One region of the Streptococcus sp. 1F3 genome, then DNA from elsewhere that is predicted to be linked to it. Evidence: predicted binding sites of a transcription regulator. Region 1 holds the regulator's gene; each other region holds the start of a gene.
The links. Region 1 encodes CtsR, which represses protease genes until heat stress. Its sites were predicted from a motif close to TTGGTCAAAAAAGGTCAAANA; they were not measured.
Positions count from the first base shown of each region.

Region 2: the regulator CtsR is predicted to act here: its motif matches at 2,250-2,270, upstream of holA (DNA polymerase III subunit delta).
Region 3: the regulator CtsR is predicted to act here: its motif matches at 2,569-2,589, upstream of ACVPON_RS04575 (ATP-dependent Clp protease ATP-binding subunit).

Region 1 is NZ_JBUEQR010000008.1:10,010-17,608, forward strand. It holds gene ACVPON_RS00255 (ATP-dependent Clp protease ATP-binding subunit) at 958-3,408, opposite strand; gene ACVPON_RS00260 (CtsR family transcriptional regulator) at 3,410-3,868, opposite strand; gene traF (conjugal transfer protein TraF) at 4,260-4,607, shown strand; gene ACVPON_RS00270 (GNAT family acetyltransferase) at 4,609-5,325, shown strand; gene tsf (translation elongation factor Ts) at 5,389-6,429, opposite strand; gene rpsB (30S ribosomal protein S2) at 6,505-7,287, opposite strand.
Region 2 is NZ_JBUEQR010000109.1:731-8,329, reverse strand. It holds gene ACVPON_RS09390 (DNA internalization-related competence protein ComEC/Rec2) at 1-458, shown strand, start outside; gene ACVPON_RS09385 (AMP-binding protein) at 625-2,148, shown strand; gene holA (DNA polymerase III subunit delta) at 2,520-3,557, shown strand; gene sodA (superoxide dismutase SodA) at 3,684-4,289, shown strand; gene queA (tRNA preQ1(34) S-adenosylmethionine ribosyltransferase-isomerase QueA) at 4,479-5,507, opposite strand; gene ACVPON_RS09365 (hypothetical protein) at 5,516-5,719, opposite strand; gene ACVPON_RS09360 (glucosamine-6-phosphate deaminase) at 5,826-6,533, shown strand; gene ACVPON_RS09355 (16S rRNA pseudouridine(516) synthase) at 6,811-7,530, shown strand.
Region 3 is NZ_JBUEQR010000044.1:86,834-94,432, reverse strand. It holds gene ACVPON_RS04580 (NUDIX hydrolase) at 1-205, opposite strand, end outside; gene ACVPON_RS04575 (ATP-dependent Clp protease ATP-binding subunit) at 265-2,478, opposite strand; gene ACVPON_RS04570 (DUF1797 family protein) at 3,535-3,765, shown strand; gene ACVPON_RS04565 (amino acid ABC transporter permease) at 3,894-4,583, shown strand; gene ACVPON_RS04560 (amino acid ABC transporter ATP-binding protein) at 4,576-5,310, shown strand; gene ACVPON_RS04555 (bifunctional methylenetetrahydrofolate dehydrogenase/methenyltetrahydrofolate cyclohydrolase) at 5,668-6,531, shown strand; gene xseA (exodeoxyribonuclease VII large subunit) at 7,335-7,599, shown strand, end outside.

The DNA of each region.
Region 1 (7,599 bases):
AAAATAGCTAAACTTCTCCTTACTTTTTCAAGATACAAGAATCTCTTGACTTTTCTATATAAGCTATTTTATACTATTATCAATAAAACGCTTTCTTTTATACAGAAGTGATATCGTATCATGACAATAGAGGGAGTTAAGAAGAAGTAAAAAATGACAAAAAACCTTAAATCATCCGCTTTTCTAGGAATACTAGCTCCGTCACCATCTTTTATTAGCAACATTTACTGGAAAGCCGATGCAATAAAAATTAATGTTGGAACTGCGGGGTTCATCAAATGTTAAAATACTACTATGCTATCAAGAATAGTCCCTTCGACCTTTATTTTATCCTTGTCATCGTGTTTATCTGGTCTATGATTGCTTGGTTTCCAGCCAATATCCAATTTCCTTTTGGAAGTAGTCTTATATCTGTTCCTCATTTTATCTTTCTCTATTTTCTGCCAGCTAGCGGTTGGCTAGCTATCTTAGCTTCACTTCTATTTAAAAAAGTCAAGTTATTCATCTTTGGTCTCCTCTGCTTACAGCCAATTCCTGTGACACTAGCTCTCTCCTACTTCATTTTCGGGATATTTGGGCTAGACGCTCGATAAGGTATCCTAACCACTATATAGTTATTTCGTTTCCTTTTCGTACTAGGAAACGAGCTGCAGGCTGCTTCAACAGTCTAATGACTGTTGAAGGTTGGAAATCATACTGACGATAGTCAGTAACAATCGTAGAGTAGGGCAAAGCCAGTTCCAATCATCTAGAAGATGATTGGAACTGGGAAATAAGGAAACGAAGTTTCCACAATGCTTGAAGTAATAAAAGGTAAATGAAATGAGTATAAAAGTCGTATCAACCCTAGAATGGTCCGTTGATACGACTTTTTTTACGATGTATCTAAGAGCTTGGAATAGTCCTCACCAAACAGCGAACGACTGCTCCTGAAAGACTATGGTAAAAGAGGCTAACCTAGCGCTGAATATCAAAGTTCAATTTTCCAGCTTTTACCCCAATTTTCAGGCTATCTCCTACCTGCAATTCCCCTCGAAGGAGCATTTCTGCTAGAGGGTCTTCCACTTTTGTTTGGAGCAAACGGCGAAGCGGTCGTGCTCCCATTTCACGATCGTAGCCTTCCTGTGCCAATAATTTCAAGGCAGACGGTTGAATCTTAAACTGAATTCCCTTTTCATTCATAACTGCCTGGAGCGGACGAACCATCACTTTCACCACTTCTTGCATGTCTTGAGTGGTCAAGCTATGGAAGACAATTTTCTCGTCAATACGGTTGATAAACTCTGGTCGATAGGCTTTTTTCAATTCTTCTAAAATCCGTTTTTCAACGTGTTCCTGGCTGTGTGACAGGTCAAGGGCTCCAAAACCAACTGTCTTATCATCTCGTAAGGCTGTCGCTCCCAGATTTGAGGTCATAATAATAATGGTATTTGAAAAATCAACTTTCCGTCCCTTGCTATCAGTCAAGACGCCATCATCTAAAACCTGTAATAGAATATTAAAGGTATCAGGGTGCGCTTTTTCCACCTCATCAAAGAGCAAGACTGCATAAGGCTTGTTCCGCACCTTTTCTGTCAGCTCTCCTCCTTCTTCATAGCCAACATAGCCTGGAGGGGCACCATTTAGACGACTAGCTGCAAATTTTTCCATATATTCGCTCATATCAAAACGAATGAGGGCAGACGCATCATCAAACAAGACTTCTGCCAATGCCTTGGCCAACTCAGTCTTTCCAACCCCAGTAGGCCCTAAAAACATAAAGGAGCCAACCGGACGATTGCCTGTCCGAATCCCTGACTGGTTGCGACGAATGGCACGACTAACCGCAGAAATCGCCGCTTCCTGTCCAATCACCCGCTTGTGCAACTCTCTTTCTAAGTTCAAGTATTTCTTGATATCCGTCTGACTTAACTTAGCAACTGGAATACCGGATAAATGGCTGAGCGTCAGCAAAACATCCTCTTCTGTCACTTGGACATCGCCCAAGATTTCTTGGCTCTCTGTCTCCAATTCCTTCATCAATAGCTGGCTAACTGTCTTGTGTTTTCCTGCTATGAGTGCCTCATCTGCGGCAGATAATTCAGATTGCTTCCCACTTGTTTTTTGCCGATTTTGCACCGTTGCACTCGCCTCATCTAACAAATCAATCGCTGAATCTGGTAAATTTTTACTAGTCAAATACCGCTTAGCAAAGGTTACAGCTGTCACAACTGCTTCATCTGTAATCTGAATTTTATGGTAATTTTCGTAGGCTTTCTTCAAACCCTGCAAAATAGCAATGCTAGCTGCGACAGTCGGTTCTTCCACTGTTACTTTAGCAAAACGACGAGAGAGGGCTGCATCTTTTTCAATATGCTTTTGATACTCATCTTGGGTCGTTGCCCCAACTGTCCGCAAGGTTCCACGTGCAAGGGCAGGCTTTAAAATATTAGCCGCATCCAAGGTAGAGTCAATCCCACTACCAGACCCCATAATCGTATGCAACTCATCAATGAAGAGAATCACCTGACCATCTTCTTCAATATCGTTGATGATGTTGTTCATTCGCTCTTCAAAATCTCCCCGAAAACGCGTCCCTGCAATGACATTCATCAAGTCCAACTCTAGGACCCGCATCTTGGCAAGACTAACAGGCACCTCCCCATCTGCCACCCGTTGTGCTAGACCCAAGGCGAGTGCCGTTTTCCCAACTCCTGCTTCTCCGACCAAGACAGGATTGTTCTTGGTTTTCCGGGAGAGAATCTGAATCATTCGGGAAATCTCAGCCTCCCTGCCAATAACCGGCTCAATTTGTCCTGCACGGGCTAGGGCTGTCAGATCCCTTGTATAATCTTCCAAACCACCTGTTTGAGGAGCCGGAGGCATTCCCATCATATTCGCCATAGTAGGTCTATGTCCTCTCCCTCCTTTCATGAGGTTCCGAATAGACTTTAAATCTTCCTTGGAAAAACCAGCCTTTGCTTCTAAATTCTTTCGTAAATCAATAAAGCGAATCTTAGTATCTGAATCTTCAAAATGAAATCCAGCCTTATCCAAGATTTGTGAAGCCACCGAACGCTTGTCCAGAAGCATTGCCATCAAAAGATGCTCAGTCCCAAGCTGTTTTGCCTTGAGCACTTCTGCAATCTTCTGGGCAAAACGAGCTACTTCATCCAGTCTCTTCGAGCTCTGTAAAAACGTAAAATCCTCTAATTCTGCACGATAGACACGTTCTGTCACTGTATAGGTTGCCTGCTCGTAATCTGCAACATCGAATGGATAATCCGCTAAAACAGCCCCTGCAATCGTATCTGGATTGATCACAAAAGCCAATAACAGATGCCAAGTTTCTAAGTAATCGCACATGTATCGTTGCCCGATTAACTGCGCATCTTCATAGGCACGTTGTAATCCATTTGAAAATTTCATCCTAATCCTCTTTCCTATCCAATCGTCGTAAAATCTGTCGCATCATGCGCACACGAATAGCTGCTGCTTCCTGTCCTAATACTTCATCACTGCTAGCTGAGAGAAGCAAATTGCCTTCACGTTCTGTCATCAACTGCTCGTCAAATAAGAGCTGTAAGATATCCGCAAACACTGTGCTAGACAACTCTGTCCCCATATTGTGTAACAAATCATGGACTAGTTCATGCTTATCTGAAAACGTAATCCGACCAATTCGGATATAACCTCCGCCTCCGCGCTTGCTTTCCACAATATAACCACGGCTAGCTGTAAAACGTGTCTTAATCACATAGTTAATCTGGCTTGGTACTACCTCAAATCGGCTAGCCAACTCACTCCTGCGTAATTCTGCTACACTCACTTGCTCTAAAATCGCCTTGATATGTTCTTCAATATAATCAGATGTATTTTTCATCGCCATAGACACTACCTCTTTCTCTGACTATCTTTGACTATTATACCTTAAATTTCTGACTTTGAAAAGTAAAAGCAATGCAGACCTATTTTCAGCATAGCCCATAAGCAATGAAGGCCTGCTCCACTCCTCACTTTGATAGTTGGAGAGAAAAGTAGAAACTATTTTTAAGCCTGCACTTAATCATTACAGGGACAATCCAAACAGAATTTCTTGCATTTATCATCCGTTTTCCCTATAATGAGGTGAGGAATTGCGTTCGAGTTACGAGCCACTGGTTATTGATAGCCCTCCAATAATCTAGCTATCTTCGCCTGAAAATCGGCTGTTGAAGTGGAAGATAAACGGAGTATCACTCGTGTCAAACGTCCTCGTATCTTATTTTAAAGGAGTTATTATGTTTACCAATTCATTTCAAGAACTCGTACAAGATTTTACCCCTGTTTCTATAGAGGAAGCTGAGCGCTTACTGGCACAAGAGGACGGAGCTATCCTCTTTTTAGGACGTGCAAGCTGTCCTTACTGCCAACGTTTTCTACCAAAGCTCCACAGCCTTGCCCAAGCAGAAGGACTGACTATCTATTTTATTGATAGTACGAATCCAGATCCCCAGTTACAAGCACTTCGTCAACGCTACCAAGTAGCAACCGTTCCAGCCCTCCTGTTTGCTAGTTCAAACGGTGTGCAGGTTCGCTGCGATAGCTCTATGACAGAAGACGAAATCCGTCAATTCCTAACCATCTAAAGTGACCCAACTACAAGTAGAATGTAACCATCAGCAAGTCATTGTTTCCTTCCGTCATCAGTCTATTGGAACCATTGAACTATCGGAAAACCCCTATCATCAGCAACATACCTATCTAACCTTTCACTTAACTGTGTATGACAATAGCCTTGCCACTCCCCTTTTTCAGCTCATTCATAACCATATCAAGACCCCCTTACAAGTGATGCTGTCTTCAACTAATCAAATGCTCATCTCATTTTTAAAGGCAGGAGGTTTTCAGTGCAAACGGATTTGTTATGAAATAGCTGTCAGCACCCAAGATTATCTTGGAGAGCCTACCCCTGCTTCATTTCAAATCGCAGAACGGATAAGTAAGAAGTATCAGACTTGTGGTCGACTGCTACTTCATTACTATATAGAAAGTCACAAGGCGATTAGCCCCTTTACAGGGACTGAGGAAGACTTTTTCAAGACTCTTCCTCAGACTGTCTATTATCAAAGCGGATCAAAAGGAATTGAAAATCTAGCATTTATAGAAGACAATGAGATTGCTTATGTATGGGGAGATAACGAAGAAAGTCTCCGCTCCTTTCTCAATCAAATCGTTCCCTATCTCTTTCAACAATATACAGAAATTCACTTTGAAGCAGATGATGTGGATGCCTGTGCTATGACGCTTCGGTCATTGTTTAAAGAGCAGACAGACGAACATTGGGATACCTATATTTTGCCCTAAGGCTTATCAGAGCAGTCATACAAAAAGAGAAGAACAAGGTTCCTCTCTTTTTCAGTTACAAGATTATTTACCAAGCGCTGCAGCCATTGTTGCAGCAACTTCTGATTCGAAGTCATTTGCTGCTTTTTCGATTCCTTCACCTACTTCAAAACGAGCAAATGCTACTACACTAGCATTGACTGAGTTAAGGTAGGCTTCAACTGTCTTGCTATCGTCCATGATATAAACTTGAGCAAGAAGTGTGTAGGCTTGATCCACTTTTGTATTATCAAGCATAAAGCGATCCATTTTACCTGGAAGGATTTTATCCCAGATTTTTTCTGGTTTACCTTCAGCAGCCAATTCTGCTTTGATGTCTTCTTCTGCTTGCGCAATCACATCATCAGACAATTGAGCTTTTGAGCCATATTTTAAGAATGGAAGAGCTGGTTTTCCAACCATTGCACGGCTTTCATTGTCTTGTTCAATTTTGTGGTTCAACTGTGCCAATTCATCTTTTACGAATTGCTCATCCAATTCTTTGTATGAAAGAACAGTTGGTTTCATCGCTGCAATATGCATGGATACTTGTTTTGCAAGAGCTTCATCTCCACCTTCGATGACAGAGATAACCCCGATACGTCCACCATTGTGTTGGTAAGCTCCAAATGCTTGTGCATCTGTTTTTTCAATCAAAGCAAAGCGACGGAATGAGATTTTTTCTCCAATTGTTGCAGTTGCGTTCACGTAAGCTGCTTCAAGTGTTTCACCTGAAGGCATTGTAAGAGCAAGGGCTTCGTCGTTGTTAGCTGGTTTACCTTCTGCGATCACTTTTGCTGTTTCGTTTACCAAGTCAACGAATTGAGCGTTTTTCGCAACGAAGTCCGTTTCAGCGTTCACCTCAACAACTGCTGCTACATTTCCATCCACATAAACACCAGTCAAGCCTTCTGCTGCTACACGATCAGCTTTCTTCGCTGCTTTTGCCATCCCTTTTTCACGAAGCAACTCAATCGCTTTTTCGATATCCCCATCTACTTCAACAAGGGCTTTTTTAGCGTCCATGACACCAGCACCAGATTTTTCACGCAATTCTTTTACAAGCTTAGCTGTAATTTCTGCCATAGTTTCTCTCCTATTTTCATTTATGAGTAAAAAAGGGGAGGGCTGAGCCCCGCCCCTTAGGATGTTTCCGAATGATTAGTTATTATCGCCTTCTACAACTTCAACGATTTCTTCGATAGATACCGCTTCTGTTTCAGTAGCTGCCAATTCTGCTTCTACTGCTTCAACACTATCTTCGCCTTGACGTCCTTCGATGATGGCATCAGCCATTTTTGCAGTGATCAACTTAACAGCACGGATTGCATCATCATTCGCTGGGATAATCACGTCAATATCATCTGGATCTGTGTTTGTATCAACCATTGCAACAACTGGGATACCCAATTTTTTCGCTTCTTTCACAGCGATTTGCTCTTTATGTGGGTCAACAACAAACATGACGTCTGGAATACGTGGCATATCTGCGATACCGCCCAAGAATTTTTCAAGACGAGCACGTTGTTTGTTCAACAATGCCACTTCTTTCTTAGGAAGAACGTCAAATGTTCCTTCTTCTTCCATACGATTGATTTCTTTCAAACGAGCGATACGTTTTTGAATGGTTCCCCAGTTTGTAAGAGTTCCACCCAACCAACGGTGGTTGATAAAGTATTGACCTGCACGGATTGCTTCATCTCTCACTGCTTCTGCAGCTTGTTTTTTCGTACCAACAAACAAGATAATAGCATCGTTTGCTGCTGCATCACGGATAAAGTCATATGCTTGATCAGCCAATTTTACAGTTTGCTGAAGGTCAATCACGTGTATACCGTTACGTTCTGTAAAGATGTATTTTGCCATCTTAGGGTTCCAACGGCGAGTTTGGTGACCAAAGTGAACACCAGCCTCAAGAAGTTGTTTCATTGAAATTACTGCCATGAGTAATGTCTCCTTTTTGTTTTTTCTCCTCTCTCAAACGTCAGCTTGCAGTCCAACCTTTCGGCAACCGGCCCACAATGGATTTGAGATGAGTATTTGTTACTTATCGCAACTCTACCATCTTACCAAATTTCCAAGGATTTGGCAAGGGATTTGTAGGAGAAATACGATATTTTCTGACTTTCAATCTTCCCTATTTTTTAATGAAATAGACTATCTTAGCATCTTTCTCTATCAATATCTCTCTTCTCAACAAGTGGCTTTCTAAAGCAAGGTCTCAAAATATTTTTAAAATATTTATTTCCTATATCG
Region 2 (7,599 bases), on a different contig from region 1:
TCAATAAGATAAAGAGGCGATCCCAGCTAGTAAAAATAGGAGATAAGATTCCCATATGTGACGGTTTTTTACAGGTACTTTATCCTTATCAGCAGGAAAAAGAGGTCAATAATACTTCAGTTGTGCTATATGGTGAATTATTGCAGACTCGTTTTCTATTTACAGGGGATTTGGAAGATGGCGAGTTGGAGTTGATAAAAGGGTATCCCCAGTTGTCTGTCGATGTGTTAAAGGTAGGGCATCATGGCTCAAAAAGCTCTTCTTCTCCAGCATTTTTGGACGCTATTTCCCCAAGGATTGCTTTGATTTCAGTGGGGAAAGACAACCGTTATAGGCACCCTCATCAGGAAACCTTGGAGCGTTTTCAAGAACGGCAGATACAGGTATTTCGGACAGACCAACAAGGGGCTATCCGTTTTAGAGGCTGGAAGAAGTGGAGGATTGAGACGGTGAGATAGTCGCTCGAGTTGACTGAGGAGCTTTCTTGATGGTCTGTATAATACTCAATATTCTAGTGGTTTTCTAATCTTTCTTTGTTCCCATTTGTGGAAGAGATTTCAACATGGTATAATGGTTATCAGTATGTTTTGTTTTTCACAAACTTAGAAAGGTTAGGAATGTAAGATGATTTCCTATCAACCATTAAATTTATATCGTCAATTTAAGGAAGCAGCAGAGCGGTTTCCAGAAGTTGCCATTGTCTTTGATCAGCCTTATCCGTCTTTTCCTGAATTAGGGCTTGAAACTACCTATGCACAAGTTTTTGCTGCGATCCAACAAAGGGCTTACCAGTTAGCGGCTTGGGGAGTGTCATATGGGGATAAGGTCATGTTTTATAAAAGCCCTGCATTTGATACCTATTTACTAGCAGTTGCTGCAACAGCCTTGGGGGCCATTCCGGTAATGCCCTCTTATCACTTGCCAGCTAGTACTATAGATGTCTTTGCTGAGCGCTTAGAGCATTCCTTTATCGTTTTTGATGAGGAGACTGCAGGGCGCGTGGCGGCAATGGAGCGTAAGGATCTGGTGACGACACTGGCAATTACAGAATTGTTGGCATTGCCTGCTAATCCTGTTGCTGAAAACTTGCTTCCTGAAGATGTTATCCAGTATATGACCCATACCTCTGGAACGACAGGGATTCCTAAGTTAATCTGTCACACAGCGCAGACCATGGGCTGGCGCGTGGCATGGCAACAGACTATTTTTGAAAAGATGAGTGAACGACAGTTACTGGCTTTCCACATTTCTCCCGTTCACTCACGCTACAATATTGGGGTTTCTTCTGCTATTGGACTTGGCTTTCCCTTGCTCCCCTTGTCGTCTGCTAAAGCCCAAGACCTCACAAAGAGTTTGGAACACTACAGACCAATGGCGCTTGAAACCCATCCTAATCATTTTGTGCAATGGGCGCAACTGGCAAAGAAAAATCCATCGATTTTTTCAAGTATCCGTTACTATCACTCCACTTTTGATGCTATCAATATCGGGACCTTGCGGGCTTTTTTAGAGGCTTCTAAGGCAAATAATCCAGTCTTTATGCAGGTATATGGTCAGAGTGAATGTGGACCGATGATTTTGAAGTACCACCGTCTAGAAACCCTTGGTCAGACAAGTGGTCGCGATATGGGGGTTGGTCTTAAAGGGTATACAAAGGCACAAATTACAGATGAAAATGGTCAGCCCCTGCCAGCTGGTCAAAATGGTCATATTCAACTCCTATCAAGGGGAAGAGCAGTGACGTATTATAAGGAGGACGCTCGTTTCCAGGAAAATGTTTATGGGGACTGGTGGGATAGTGGCGATTATGGCTGTATGACCGAGGAAGGCACCCTGCTGTTGAAAGACCGTCAGGTCGATGTGATAGAGTCAATCGATAGTAATCTTGCCTTGGAAGATTTCCTATTGGATCGGTTGGATTTCTTGTCAGAAGTTGTGATTATTCGTGATGCTAATGGTGCTCCGCAACCCATTATTGCCCTTGTAGAGGGTGCAGATATGGACTGGGAAGCCTGGTGGCATCAGGTGGCGGATCTGCCTTTGCTTAAGGAACCAATCTTGATGGCTTATGAAGATATCCCACGGACTGCAACCATGAAAGTCCAACGCTTGAAAATGGAAGCCGAGATGAGAATGAAGAATCTCTAGTCTCCTTTTGGAAATGGGATAGAGATGCAAAGAGAAGTTAAGGGAGGGGTCTTTTATTGTGATTCTGAAATCTTAAGCGCCTCTTCCATTTATTCGCTTCTATATTCAATCAAGATCACATTCAGATGAGGTGATGTAGTTATAGATAGAACGTGTTACTCTTCTTGTTTTCTTTTTTATACTCTTTAAAAATCAAAAGGATACTTCGTCAACTTGCCTTGGTGAAGGCTCGTTATACCTTCGGCTTCGATTATAAGGAAATTAGCGGTGCTACTCTCATTTCCAACTGATTTTTATTGAGTATTAAACTCGTGAAAAGAGCTTTAGTGGCTCTTTTTTTGGTATAATGGGAGAAGAAATGCGAGGGAAGTATGACCATTATTGATGAGATTCAGAAAATAAAGAAAGAGAATGTAGGACTACTGACCGTTTTGACTGGGGAAGATGTTGGACAATTTCAACTGGCTAAGGAAGCGCTTCTAAAACAAATTGGTTTTGATAGCAGTGATTTGACCTATGCCTACTTTGATATGTCAGAGATAGACTACGCTCAAGTGGAACTGGATTTAGTATCCCTGCCTTTTTTCTCAGATGAAAAGATTGTCATCTTGGACTATTTTGCCGATGTGACAACCAGTAAAAAACGTTATTTGAGCGATGAGGAATTGAAGAAATTTGAGGATTATTTGAGCCAGCCAGTTGAAACAACGAGGGTCATTGTCATTGCTGGAGGAAAGCTCGATAGCAAACGTCGCTTGGTCAAACTCTTGAAACGTGATGGTCTGGTCTTGGAAGCAAATCATCTCAAAGAAGCGGAACTTCGACAGTTTTTTATGCAGGCTGTTGAGAAAATGGGGCTGAGTATGGACAATAAGGTTATGGACCATCTCTTGGTCAAGTCCAATCTGGATTTTGCAGAAATCCATAAAAATCTTGCTTTTTTACAGTCTTATAAAGGAAGAGACCGGATTAGTCTAGATGATATTGAACAGGCTATTCCTAAAAGCTTGCAGGACAATCTCTTTGATATGAGCCAACTCCTTCTGCAGGGCAAGATTGATCAAGCCAGAAGTTTGGTGCGAGATTTGCGTCTGCAAGGAGAAGATGAGATTAAGCTAACAGCTATTTTACTCAATCAATTTCGTTTGTTTTTACAGGTCCAGCTCTTATACAAAGAGGGCTTGAGCGAGCAGCATATGGTGACCGAATTATCAGGCATTACGGGACGTAAAATCAATCCTTTTCAGGTCAAGTTTGCCCTGCGGGATTCACGTTCTTTATCAGTATCTTTTCTCAAAGAAGTAGTGCAAGTCTTAATTGAGACGGACTATCAAATGAAACAAGGACAGTTTGACAAGGATTATCTCTTTGACATCGCCCTGTTAAAAATTGCTAGCGCCTCCCGTTAGAATCTGGTTTTATAAATGACTATCTTGTCTCAAGATAGAGTGTGGATCAGTTATCAGACAAAAAAATTGAAAAGGCTCTCAAATTGCGGTAGAATAAGAAGTATAGAAGATTAAAGGAGGCCGAATATGGCAATTATTTTACCAGATTTACCATACGCTTACGATGCCCTTGAACCACATATTGATATGGAAACCATGACGTTACATCATGACAAGCATCATGCAACTTACGTTGCCAATGCAAATGTGGCACTTGAAAAACATCCAGAAATTGGTGAGGACTTGGTGGCTCTCCTTTCAGATGTAGATCAGATTCCAGCAGATATTCGTCAAGCCTTAATTAACAATGGTGGTGGTCACTTGAACCATGCTCTTTTCTGGGAGTTGTTGTCACCAGAAAAAACAGAGGTTCCGGCAGAACTAGCAGCAGATATCGCAACGACATTTGGTTCATTTGAAGACTTCCAAGCAGCGTTTACAACGGCAGCGACTACTCGTTTTGGTTCAGGTTGGGCTTTCTTGGTTGTCAATAAGGAAGGAAAGTTAGAAATTGTATCAACTGCGAACCAAGATACACCCATTATGAATGGTTTAACTCCAATCTTGGCACTTGATGTGTGGGAACATGCTTATTACTTGAACTATCGCAATGTTCGTCCGAATTACATCAAGGCATTCTTTGAAATCATTAATTGGACCAAAGTAAACGAACTGTACCAAGCAGCTAAGTAGAATAGGATAAAAAACAATCCTTTACTTGTGAATATAGCATCTTATAAAGACTTGGTCCTAGCATCTCTCCTATCTCTTATTTAGGGTGTTTCTGCAGGCTTTGATGAGAAGGACAAGCAAGTCTAGACACTACGGGGAGTAGTGATTCGTTAAAAAAGAAAGAGATTAGCGTGGGCTAATCTTTTTTACTTATTTGATAAACATAGCATCACCAAAGCTAAAGAAGCGGTACTCGCTTTCGATGGCGTGTTGGTAGGCTTCAAGGATAAATGAGCGCCCTGCAAAGGCAGATACCAGCATGACTAAGGTGGATTTTGGTAAATGGAAATTAGTTGAAAAGGCATCGACTATCTTAAATTGATAGCCTGGTTTGATGAAAATGTTGGTCCAACCAGCATCAGCTTCAATATTTCCGTCAAATTTATTGCCGATGGTCTCTAAGGTACGGATAGAGGTAGTACCAACTGCGACGATGCGGTGACCAGAAGCCTTGACTTCTCGTAGGGTCGCTGCAGCTTCTTCTGATAAGCTATAAAATTCCGAGTGCATTTCATGCTCGTCTAGATTGTCAACAGATACAGGGCGGAAAGTTCCAAGTCCGACATGGAGGGTCAAATAGACCAGCTTGACCCCTTTTGCTTCAATTTTTTCCAGTAATTCTTGGGTGAAATGAAGTCCTGCTGTCGGTGCGGCAGCAGAGCCATTTTCCTTAGCATAGACGGTTTGGTAGCGTTCGCGGTCATCAAGTTTTTCATGAATATAGGGCGGGAGAGGCATTTCTCCAAGGCTTTCTAACACTTCAAGAAAAATGCCATTGTAGGTAAATGTTACGATACGTCCACCGTGATCTAACTCTTGGACGATGGTTGCAGATAGGCGGCCATCGCCAAAGGAAATCCTTGTGCCTACTTTAAGACGTTTGGCTGGTTTAGCAAGTACTTCCCATTGGTCTCCTTGAGTGTTTTTGAGAAGCAGTAATTCTACATGTCCCCCGGTGTCGGTCTTTTCACCGTAGAGACGGGCTGGGAGGACTCGGGTATTGTTCATCACGAGGGCATCTCCCGCTTCCAGCTCCTCTATAATCTGATCGAAATGAGCGTCCACCATCGTTTGTTTTTTGTGATCCAGTATCAGTAGGCGCGAAGCGTCACGCTGTTCAAGTGGGACTTGGGCAATGAGGTGTTCAGGTAAATGAAAGTTAAAATCGGCAGTATTCATGGGTCTCCTTAATTCATTGAAGGTAGGGGTAAGAAATAGATCAATACAAGTAGGGGAAGGGCAATGAGCAGGCTTCCAAAGACAAATAAAGGAATCCAGATCCAAGTCTTTTCCTTCATGAAGTAGGCAAGGATATCAAGGAGGATTCCAACGAGAAAAAGAATCAATAATAGCAGGGTCATTCGCTCTAGCTCCTCTGAGAATAGTTCCATTTATTATATCATAAATCAGCAGTCAGGTCTTGACAAAAATTGGACGATACCCTATAATGGAATAAGAGAAATGGTATATACCAAAAACAAAACAAAGGAGATTCGCATGAAAGTTGTTCGTGTCAAAGACCAGGTTGAAGGGGGGGCTGTTGCCCTAGAATTATTACAAGAAGAATTAAAAGCGGGAGCTAAGGTCCTAGGCCTTGCGACAGGTTCAACTCCGGTTGAATTTTATAAGCAAGTGGTTGCAAGTGATCTTGACTTTTCAGACCTTGTATCCGTCAACTTGGATGAGTATGTGGGACTTGGTAGCGAAAGTGACCAGTCTTATGTCTACTTCATGAATCAGCATTTGTTTGATAAGAAGCCGTTCAAGGTATCCTATTTACCAAATGGTCTAGCTGAGAACTTGGAGGCAGAAGTGGAGCGCTATAATGCCTTGCTAGCAGAGTATCCAGTTGATGTCCAAATTTTAGGAATTGGTCGCAATGGACATATCGGCTTCAATGAGCCTGGCTCTCCGTTTGATGGTTTGACACGGGTGGTTGATCTAACACCTTCTACCATCGAAGCCAATAGTCGCTTCTTTGAAAAGAAAGAAGATGTGCCCACGCAGGCGATTTCCATGGGAATTGCCTCTATCATGTCTGCCAAGACAGTCGTCTTGATGGCTTATGGGGCAGATAAGGCTGATGCTGTGTATCAGATGCTTCAAGGACCAGTGACAGAAGAGGTCCCAGCAAGTATTTTGCAACGCCATGCCAATGTGTATGTTATCGTAGATGAAGAAGCTGCTGAACGTTTGGAAGATTAGGAGCAAGAAGAGACTGAATTGATTCGGTTTCAGAACGTAGGCAAACCCTCTAAGCGACAGAAAAATAGCAAATTCAAAGTGTGAATATCATCTTGAAGTAACTCTTAAAAATACTGATATAGCGGTGTTTCTAAGAGTTTTTCTATTTTTTAGCAAAAGAAAAAAGATGAAAGAACATTAGTCGAAATAGACTTTTTCTTTAATCTGGACTGAATTGATTCAATCTTTTTTGTAGACTAATATGATGGGCATTTTCTGGATGTGGTACAATAAGACTATGCGGTTAGATAAGTGTTTAGAAAAGGCGGGTTTGGGCTCGCGGAATCAGATTAAAAAATTGCTCAAAGCCCAGCAAGTAAGGGTGGACGGAAGACTTGCAAGAGCTACTAATCAGATTGTAGACCCTGGTTTACAGGTAATTGAAGTGGCAGGTAGACAGGTGGATCTGGAACCTCCTGTCTACTACTTGCTCAATAAACCAGCAGGTGTGGTATCTGCAGTGTCAGATGCCCAGCACCAGACCGTGATTGATCTGATTGCAGAAAAGGATAGACGCTTGGGGCTTTATCCTATTGGACGTCTGGATAGGGATACGGAGGGGCTTTTACTCATTACGAATAATGGTCCGTTGGGGTTTCGAATGCTACATCCCAAATACCACGTAGACAAGGTCTATTATGTAGAGGTTAATGGCAGGCTGGCTCCTGATGCAGTTGCCTTTTTCCAGAAAGGCATCCGCTTTTTAGATGGGACAGTTTGCCGGCCTGCTAGGCTAGACATTTTATCAAGAGCAGCTAGCGCTAGTTGTGCAAGGGTTCAGATTGCTGAAGGAAAATTTCATCAGGTTAAGAAGATGTTCTTGGCCTATGGGGTCAAGGTGACCTATTTGAAGCGCCTTTCGTTTGGAGCATTTATCTTGGAAGATGATCTACCAGTGGGTGCCTATCGAGGATTGACGAATGAGGAAAAGGAAACCTTAAAACAGTATCTGGACTAGGGAAGAGATGAGCATCCTTTTATACTCATTTAGTTTAACTTTTATTCCTTCGACGATTGTGGAAACTCC
Region 3 (7,599 bases), on a different contig from region 1:
CAAGTTCTTCTAACAATTCACGTCCAAGGGCAGTCAAGTGGTTTTCACCTGCCTCGATTTCTCCTCCTGGAAGAAACCAGGCACCGTTGGGGGCTTGAACTAGGATGATATGCTCTTTTTGAAGATCGGGAATGACAGCATAGACACCGTAACGATGTTGATAGGTTACTCCTGTTTCTTTCTTACCGAATGTTGCGTGTGTCATAGGTCTCCCTCAATAGTGATTTTTTTATCATTATAGCATAAATATAGGAAAAAGAAAGTTTATTTTGCTTTTATAGAGATTGTTCCCTTACTGGTGAGGACAGCACGCAGATTTTTTTCTTCTGGATGTTCTAAATAGAAGTCTGTCAATGGATCTTCAATGTATTCTTGAATGGTTCTACGAAGCGGGCGAGCTCCCATTTTAGGATCATAGCCCAGGTCAACCAATTTTTCCTTGACCTTATCGGTTACATGAAGGGTAAGTCCTGTTGTTTCTAAACGTTTATTGACATCAAGGAGCATGAGATTAACGATATGGAGGAGGTTTTCCTTGCTGAGGGCATGGAATTCGATAATACCATCAAATCGATTCATAAATTCTGGGCTGAAGAAATGACTGAGCTGACCGAGGACAGAATGGGTGCGCCCTTCCAGAGAAGCACCGAAGCCGACACTAGCTTCTACTTTACCTGTTCCAGCATTTGAGGTCATGATGATAATGGTATCTTTGAAACTGACGGTACGCCCTTGTCCATCTGTCAAGCGACCATCATCAAGGACTTGGAGGAACATATGCATGACGTCAGGGTGGGCTTTTTCAATTTCATCGAGTAGAATGAGTGAATAGGGATTACGGCGGACTTTTTCTGTCAACTGTCCAGCCTCCTCGTAGCCAACGTAACCAGGAGGAGCACCGACTAATTTTGCAACGGCATGTTTTTCCATATATTCGGACATATCAAAACGGATCATATTATCAGCAGAACCAAACAATTCAATGGCTAGTTGTTTTGATAATTCGGTTTTTCCGACCCCTGTTGGTCCAACAAAGAGGAAACTTCCGATCGGACGGTTCGGTGCACCTAGCCCCACCCGGTTGCGACGAATGGCCTTAGCAATTTTATCAACGGCATCATCTTGACCGATGACGTGGGCTTTTAGGTCACTAGCTAGGTTAATCAACTGTGACTGTTCTTTTTCTTTCAAATCACCGACAGGGATATTGGTTTTTTGTTCAATAATTGCTTCGATTTCTTTTTCGGTAATGACTGGAATATCTTCATCGCTAATCGTTGCTTTTTGCATTTCCTTATACTTGGCGATTTGATCGCGGTAATAGGCTGCTTTTTCAAAATCTTCATCACGAGTTGCTTGGGTTTTGCGATTTTCAGCATCAATCAAGCGCTGGTCAATTTCTTTTGGATCAACGAAATTCAAGGTTAGGTTCATCTTCGAACCAGCTTCATCCAGCAAATCAATGGCCTTATCTGGTAGGAATCGGTCTTGAATGTAGCGATTGGACAAAATAGCAGCGGCTTCAATGGCTTCATCGGTGTATTTGACATGGTGATAGTCCTGATACTTACTTTGAATCCCTTTTAGAATAGTGATTGTTTCATTGACACTTGGTTCATCGACCTTGACAGGTTGCATACGGCGTTCCAGAGCTGCATCTTTTTCAATGATGCGGTACTCGTTGAGTGTGGTAGCGCCGACTAGCTGCATCTCGCCACGAGCAAGGGCAGGTTTCAAGATGTTGCCTGCGTCCATATTGCCGTCACCAGCAGAGCCAGCGCCAACAATCTCATGAATTTCGTCAATGAAGAGAATGATTTCCTTACGGTTCCGAATTTCCTCCATTAGCTTTTGCATGCGCTCTTCAAATTGTCCACGGATACCGGTTCCTTGAACTAGACTGACTACATCAAGGCGGATGACTTCACGGCCTTGGAGTTTTTGTGGAACATCGCCATCAACAATCTTTTGGGCTAGACCTTCGACAACAGCTGTTTTTCCAACCCCAGGCTCACCGATGAGGACAGGATTATTCTTGGTTCTGCGGTTTAGAATTTCGATGACTCGTTTGATTTCTTCGTCACGACCGATGACAGGGTCAATATCCCCACGGCGGGCAATTTCGGTTACATTAATGCCAAATTCTTCCAGCAAGCCTTTGGGCTGTTGTGGAGGAGGGGTGGACCCGCCATTGTTACCACGGTTACCACCACCTGATTGGGTAGGTGGGGTTTGGTTGCGAGGTTTTCCAGCAGGTGTATGCCCCGGAATACCACCAATATTATTGAAAAACTCGCTGAATGGATCCATATTATTTGGATTGGCAAGATCTCCCAGACCTTTTAAAATAGCATTATTAGGGTCGGTTTTCATAATTTGGTAACAGTTGTGGCAGAGGTCCACCTGTTGTTGTTTACCATTAAGATTTGTATAGAGATGAATAGTTGCATCGTTGATATTACAATTATGACAAAGCATGGGAATCCCTCTTTTCTATCGAATAGTTGCCTTTTTTTTATTCTTCAAATATGGAAGAATGATAGGACTAGTACAATCTGCAAGAGACAAATAGTCAATAAAGGTCAGATATAAGTTTATTATAACAATATTTAGCCAAATTGCAAGAATCTACTATTGATTAAATCAAGATACAAGCCCGTGAAGAACTCAAAGCGAAAATAGGAGATTGATGCAGTGTTCGATGAACACAAGACAATCTATCTTTTTCGCAAAGAGTTTAGGGCGAGTTCAATTACACCAAGATACAAGCCCGTGAAGAACTCAATTAAGATACGAGAGCGTGAAACGAGTAAAGCAAAAATAGGAGTTTTGACGCAGAACCTTGGTTCTAGGAAAAACTATCTTTTTTGCACAACTCGTAGCTCGAGTTCAATTAAGATGTGAAGCCGTTAAAAAACCGACTGAAAAATAGGAAATCGAAGCAGGTTGCTTGGCAACCAATGAGATTTATCTTTTTTCCGAGGTTTTAGGCTGAACTCAATTACATAAGATACGAAAGCGTTTGACATGAGTTTCACTCGTTTTATTTCCAACTTTCACCAGTCTGAAAGTGAATGGTGAAGTAATTCCTAGACAGAATAGAGAATTGAAGCAGGTTGCTTGGCAACCAATGAGATTTATCTTTTTTCCGAGGTTTTAGGCTGAACTCAATTACACAAGATACGAGAGCATTTGACACGCGTTTCACTCGTTTTATTTCCAACCTTCACCAGTCTGAAAGTGACTGGTGAAGCAACTCCTAGACAAAATAGACAATCAAAGCAGCTTGTCTTGCAAGCAATGGGATTTATCCTCGCTTTTTAGTTTCTCAGCCCGGGTAAACAAACCTACTCCACTGGATTAGGTCTATTGCTAGTGAGTTGCACTCTAGCGGTTGAAAGGCTGATCATGTATCAAGCAAAGGACTATGAGAGGAGCTATTACTGGGGGTGGCAAGAAGAAAGATAGATAAAGCAAGACTTTTTACAGGAAATGTGGTAGAATGTTTTTATAATAAGAATTAGGAGAAGTGATATGGAATCACATTTAGTGCGAATTATTAACCGTTTGGAAGCCATGACGACTGACGGTGGAACCTTAAAACGTAATTTTGAACGTGATGGAATTGTTGTTGCAGAGGTTGCTTACAACTTTGATGAAGAAAATGGTTCTGTCTTTACGCTTCGCGATGTCCAAGCACGTGAGACATATACCTTTGATAGCATTGACTTGATTGCAATGGAAATTTATGAATTATTGTACTAATTCTGACTAGAAATGAAAAAGCACCTCGGTGCTTTTTTTATGAAATGAATATTTAAACAAGAAAGTTGTATTTTTATTCAATAAATGCTATAATGTATGAAATAAACAGTGTGAAAAGAGGTAGAGAAATGGATTTTTCATTCCTTCCCAAGTATTGGGATTATTTTAATTATGGAGCGATTGTAACGCTGATGATAGCAGTCTTGGTTGTATTCTTCGGGAGTATTTTAGGAATGATGTTGGCATTTGCTCAACGTAGCAAGTTTTCTCCCTTGGCTTGGTTAGCCAATGTCTATGTCTGGATTTTCCGTGGAACCCCTATGGTGGTGCAGATTATGATTGCCTTTGCGGTTATGAACATCACGGCACCGACCTTTGAGTTGGGGATTTTATCCGTAGACCTATCTCGCTTGCTACCGGGCATCATTGTGATATCCATGAATAGTGGTGCTTATGTATCAGAGACAGTGAGGGCAGGAATTAACGCCGTCCCTAAGGGGCAGCTGGAAGCCGCCTACTCTTTGGGGATTCGTCCTTTTGAAGCCATGAAATCGGTCATCATGCCACAGGCAATAAAAAATATCTTGCCAGCTTTGGGAAATGAGTTTGTGACGATTTTAAAAGACAGTTCCCTCTTGTCTACAATCGGCGTAATTGAGCTCTGGAACAGTGCAACGACTGTTGCGTCAACGACCTATTTGACTTTGACGCCTCTTTTATTTGCGGCTGTTTATTATTTAATTATGACTAGCGTCTTGACGGTAGCGATTCAAGTATTGGAGAAACAGTTAAATAAAGGAGGGCAGGTACATGTGTGAGACTATTCTTTCGATCAAGAATCTTCATAAATCATTCGGTAAAAATGAGGTGTTAAAAGGGATTGACCTTGAGATTGGCAAGGGACAGGTAGTCGTCATTATCGGACCTTCCGGTAGTGGGAAATCAACCTTTTTACGAACCATGAATCTGCTCGAAGTACCAACCAAAGGTACGGTGACCTTTGAGGGGGTAGATATTACCGATAAGTCAAATGACATTTTCAAAATGCGGGAAAAGATGGGGATGGTTTTCCAGCAATTCAATCTTTTCCCAAATATGTCTGTTTTGGATAATATCACCTTGTCACCGATAAAGACGAAGGGATTAACAAAGGCTGAGGCAGAAAAAATTGCCTATGACTTACTTGACAAAGTAGGATTACCAGACAAGGCTCATGCCTATCCTCAAAGTCTATCAGGAGGACAGCAGCAACGGATTGCCATTGCACGAGGACTTGCGATGGCACCAGATGTCTTACTATTTGATGAGCCGACGTCTGCCCTTGACCCAGAAATGGTTGGAGAGGTGCTGGCTGTCATGCAGGATTTGGCTAAGTCAGGGATGACCATGGTTATTGTGACCCATGAAATGGGCTTTGCACGGGAGGTAGCTGATCGTGTCATCTTTATGGACGGCGGCCTTGTCGTAGAAGACGGGACACCGCAGCAAGTCTTTGAAGAAACTCAAGAAGAACGAACCAGAAATTTTTTGTCAAAAGTATTATAAAAATAACCGCTGGAGTTTATTCAGCGGTTTTGGCATACTGGTTGATTGTAGGAATGAAGGTACTAGTTATCAAATATACTTATTTCGTCTAACTTTTATTACTTCGACGATTGTGGAAACTCCGTTTCTCTATTTGGGATTGAAGAGTATTAGCAAAAGAATCTGTAAGAGAAGTAGGGGCTGTAAATACCACTTCTGAATGACCGGATTACCAGAGTGAGTCAAGAAAAAAGAACTTGTTTTTGCATCAGCTAAGAAAAGCTTAAAATATGTCTTATCCCATCTCCTGAGGGTGACAAAGTGCTAGGAGTAGGGATAAAATTTTGGTATAATGAAAAAAACGTAAAGGAGATGAAGATGACACGGATGGATGGAAAAGCTTTAGCAGCAAAAATGCAGGGACAGTTAGCAGCCAAGACGGCAGTATTAAAAGAAAAGACGGGAGTGGAGCCAGGTCTTGTTGTGATTTTGGTCGGAGACAATCCTGCTAGTCAGGTCTATGTTCGTAATAAGGAGCGCTCAGCTCTCGCAGCTGGATTTAGGAGCGAAGTAGTGCGTTTGTCTGATACGACGAGCCAAGAGGAGCTTTTGGCGGTGATTGATCGTTATAATCAGGATGCCAACTGGCATGGCATTTTGGTTCAACTTCCCTTGCCTGAGCATATGGATGAGGAAGCGATTCTCCTTGCCATTGATCCAGATAAGGATGTAGATGGTTTTCACCCCATGAATATGGGGAAATTCTGGAGTGGTCATCCTGTTATGATTCCCTCAACTCCTGCAGGTATTATGGAGCTCTTGCGCGAATATAGGATCAATCCTGAAGGAAAAAAAGCTGTCGTAATTGGTCGTAGCAATATTGTTGGAAAGCCCATGGCCCAGCTCTTACTAGATGCCAATGCGACGGTGACGATTGCTCATTCGCGAACAGAGAATTTATCTTCCCTTACTCGAGAAGCTGACATCTTAGTTGTAGCTATCGGTCGTGGGCATTTTGTGACCAAGGAGTTTGTCAAGGCAGGAGCAGTCGTGATTGATGTTGGAATGAATCGTGATGAGAATGGCAAGCTGATTGGTGATGTTGCCTTTGATGAAGTCAAGGAACTTGCAAGCCATATCACCCCTGTTCCGGGGGGAGTAGGTCCTATGACCATTACCATGCTCATGGAGCAGACTTATCAGGCTTGCAAGAGGCTTATTGCTTTACAAGCAAATGATTAAATCAACTCTAGGGACTATTCCAGACTGATGAAGGTTGGAAATAACACGAGTAACACTCGTGCCAGACGCTCTTGTATCTTAATGTAACTGAGTTCGGACTAAGAGCTGTGTAAAAAAGATAGATTTCCTCGTGTTCATCGAACACATCGTAAATCTCCTATTTTCGCTTTGAGTTTTTCACGGGCTTGGTATCTTGATTTAATTGAACTCGAGCTACGAGTTGTGCAAAAAAGATAGTTTTTCCTAGAACCAAGGATCTGCGTCAAACCTCCTATTTTTGCTTTACTCGTTTCACGCTCTCGTATCTTAATGTAACTGAGTTCGGACTAAGAGCTGTGTAAAAAAGATAGATTTCCTCGTGTTCATCGAACACTGCATCCATCTCCTATTTTCGCTTTACTCGTTTCACTCTCTCGTATCTTAATGTAACTGAGTTCGGACTAAGAGCTGTGTAAAAAAGATAGATTTCCTCGTGTTCATCGAACACGTCGTAAATCTCCTATTTTTACTTGGCTCTTGACGTCCTCACATCTTCATTGAACCCGCCCTAAACTCTTTGCGAAAAAGACAAATTCTCCTAGAAACTAAAGTTTCTTCGTCAAATTTTCTATTTTCGCTTTGAGTTTTTCACGGGCTTTGTATCTTGATTTTATTGAACTCGAGCTACGAGTTGTGCAAAAAAGATAGTTTTTCCTAGAACCAAGGATCTGCGTCAAACCTCCTATTTTTGCTTTACTCGTTTCACGCTCTCGTATCTTCATTGAGTTCTTCACGGGCTTGGTATCTTAATTGAAAGGAGTTTTATGCCAGATTATTTATCGGTGTCGTCATTGACTAAGTATTTGAAATTAAAGTTTGATCGGGATCCGTATTTGGAGCGGGTCTATTTGACAGGTCAGGTGTCTAATTTTCGTAAGCGACCTAGTCATCAATATTTTTCACTTAAAGATGAAAAGGCGGTGATTCAGGCAACGGTTTGGGCTGGGGTTTACAAGTCTTTTGGGTTTGAATTGGAAGAGGGCATGAAAGTCAATGTCGTTGGTAGGATTCAGCTCTATGAGCCAAGTG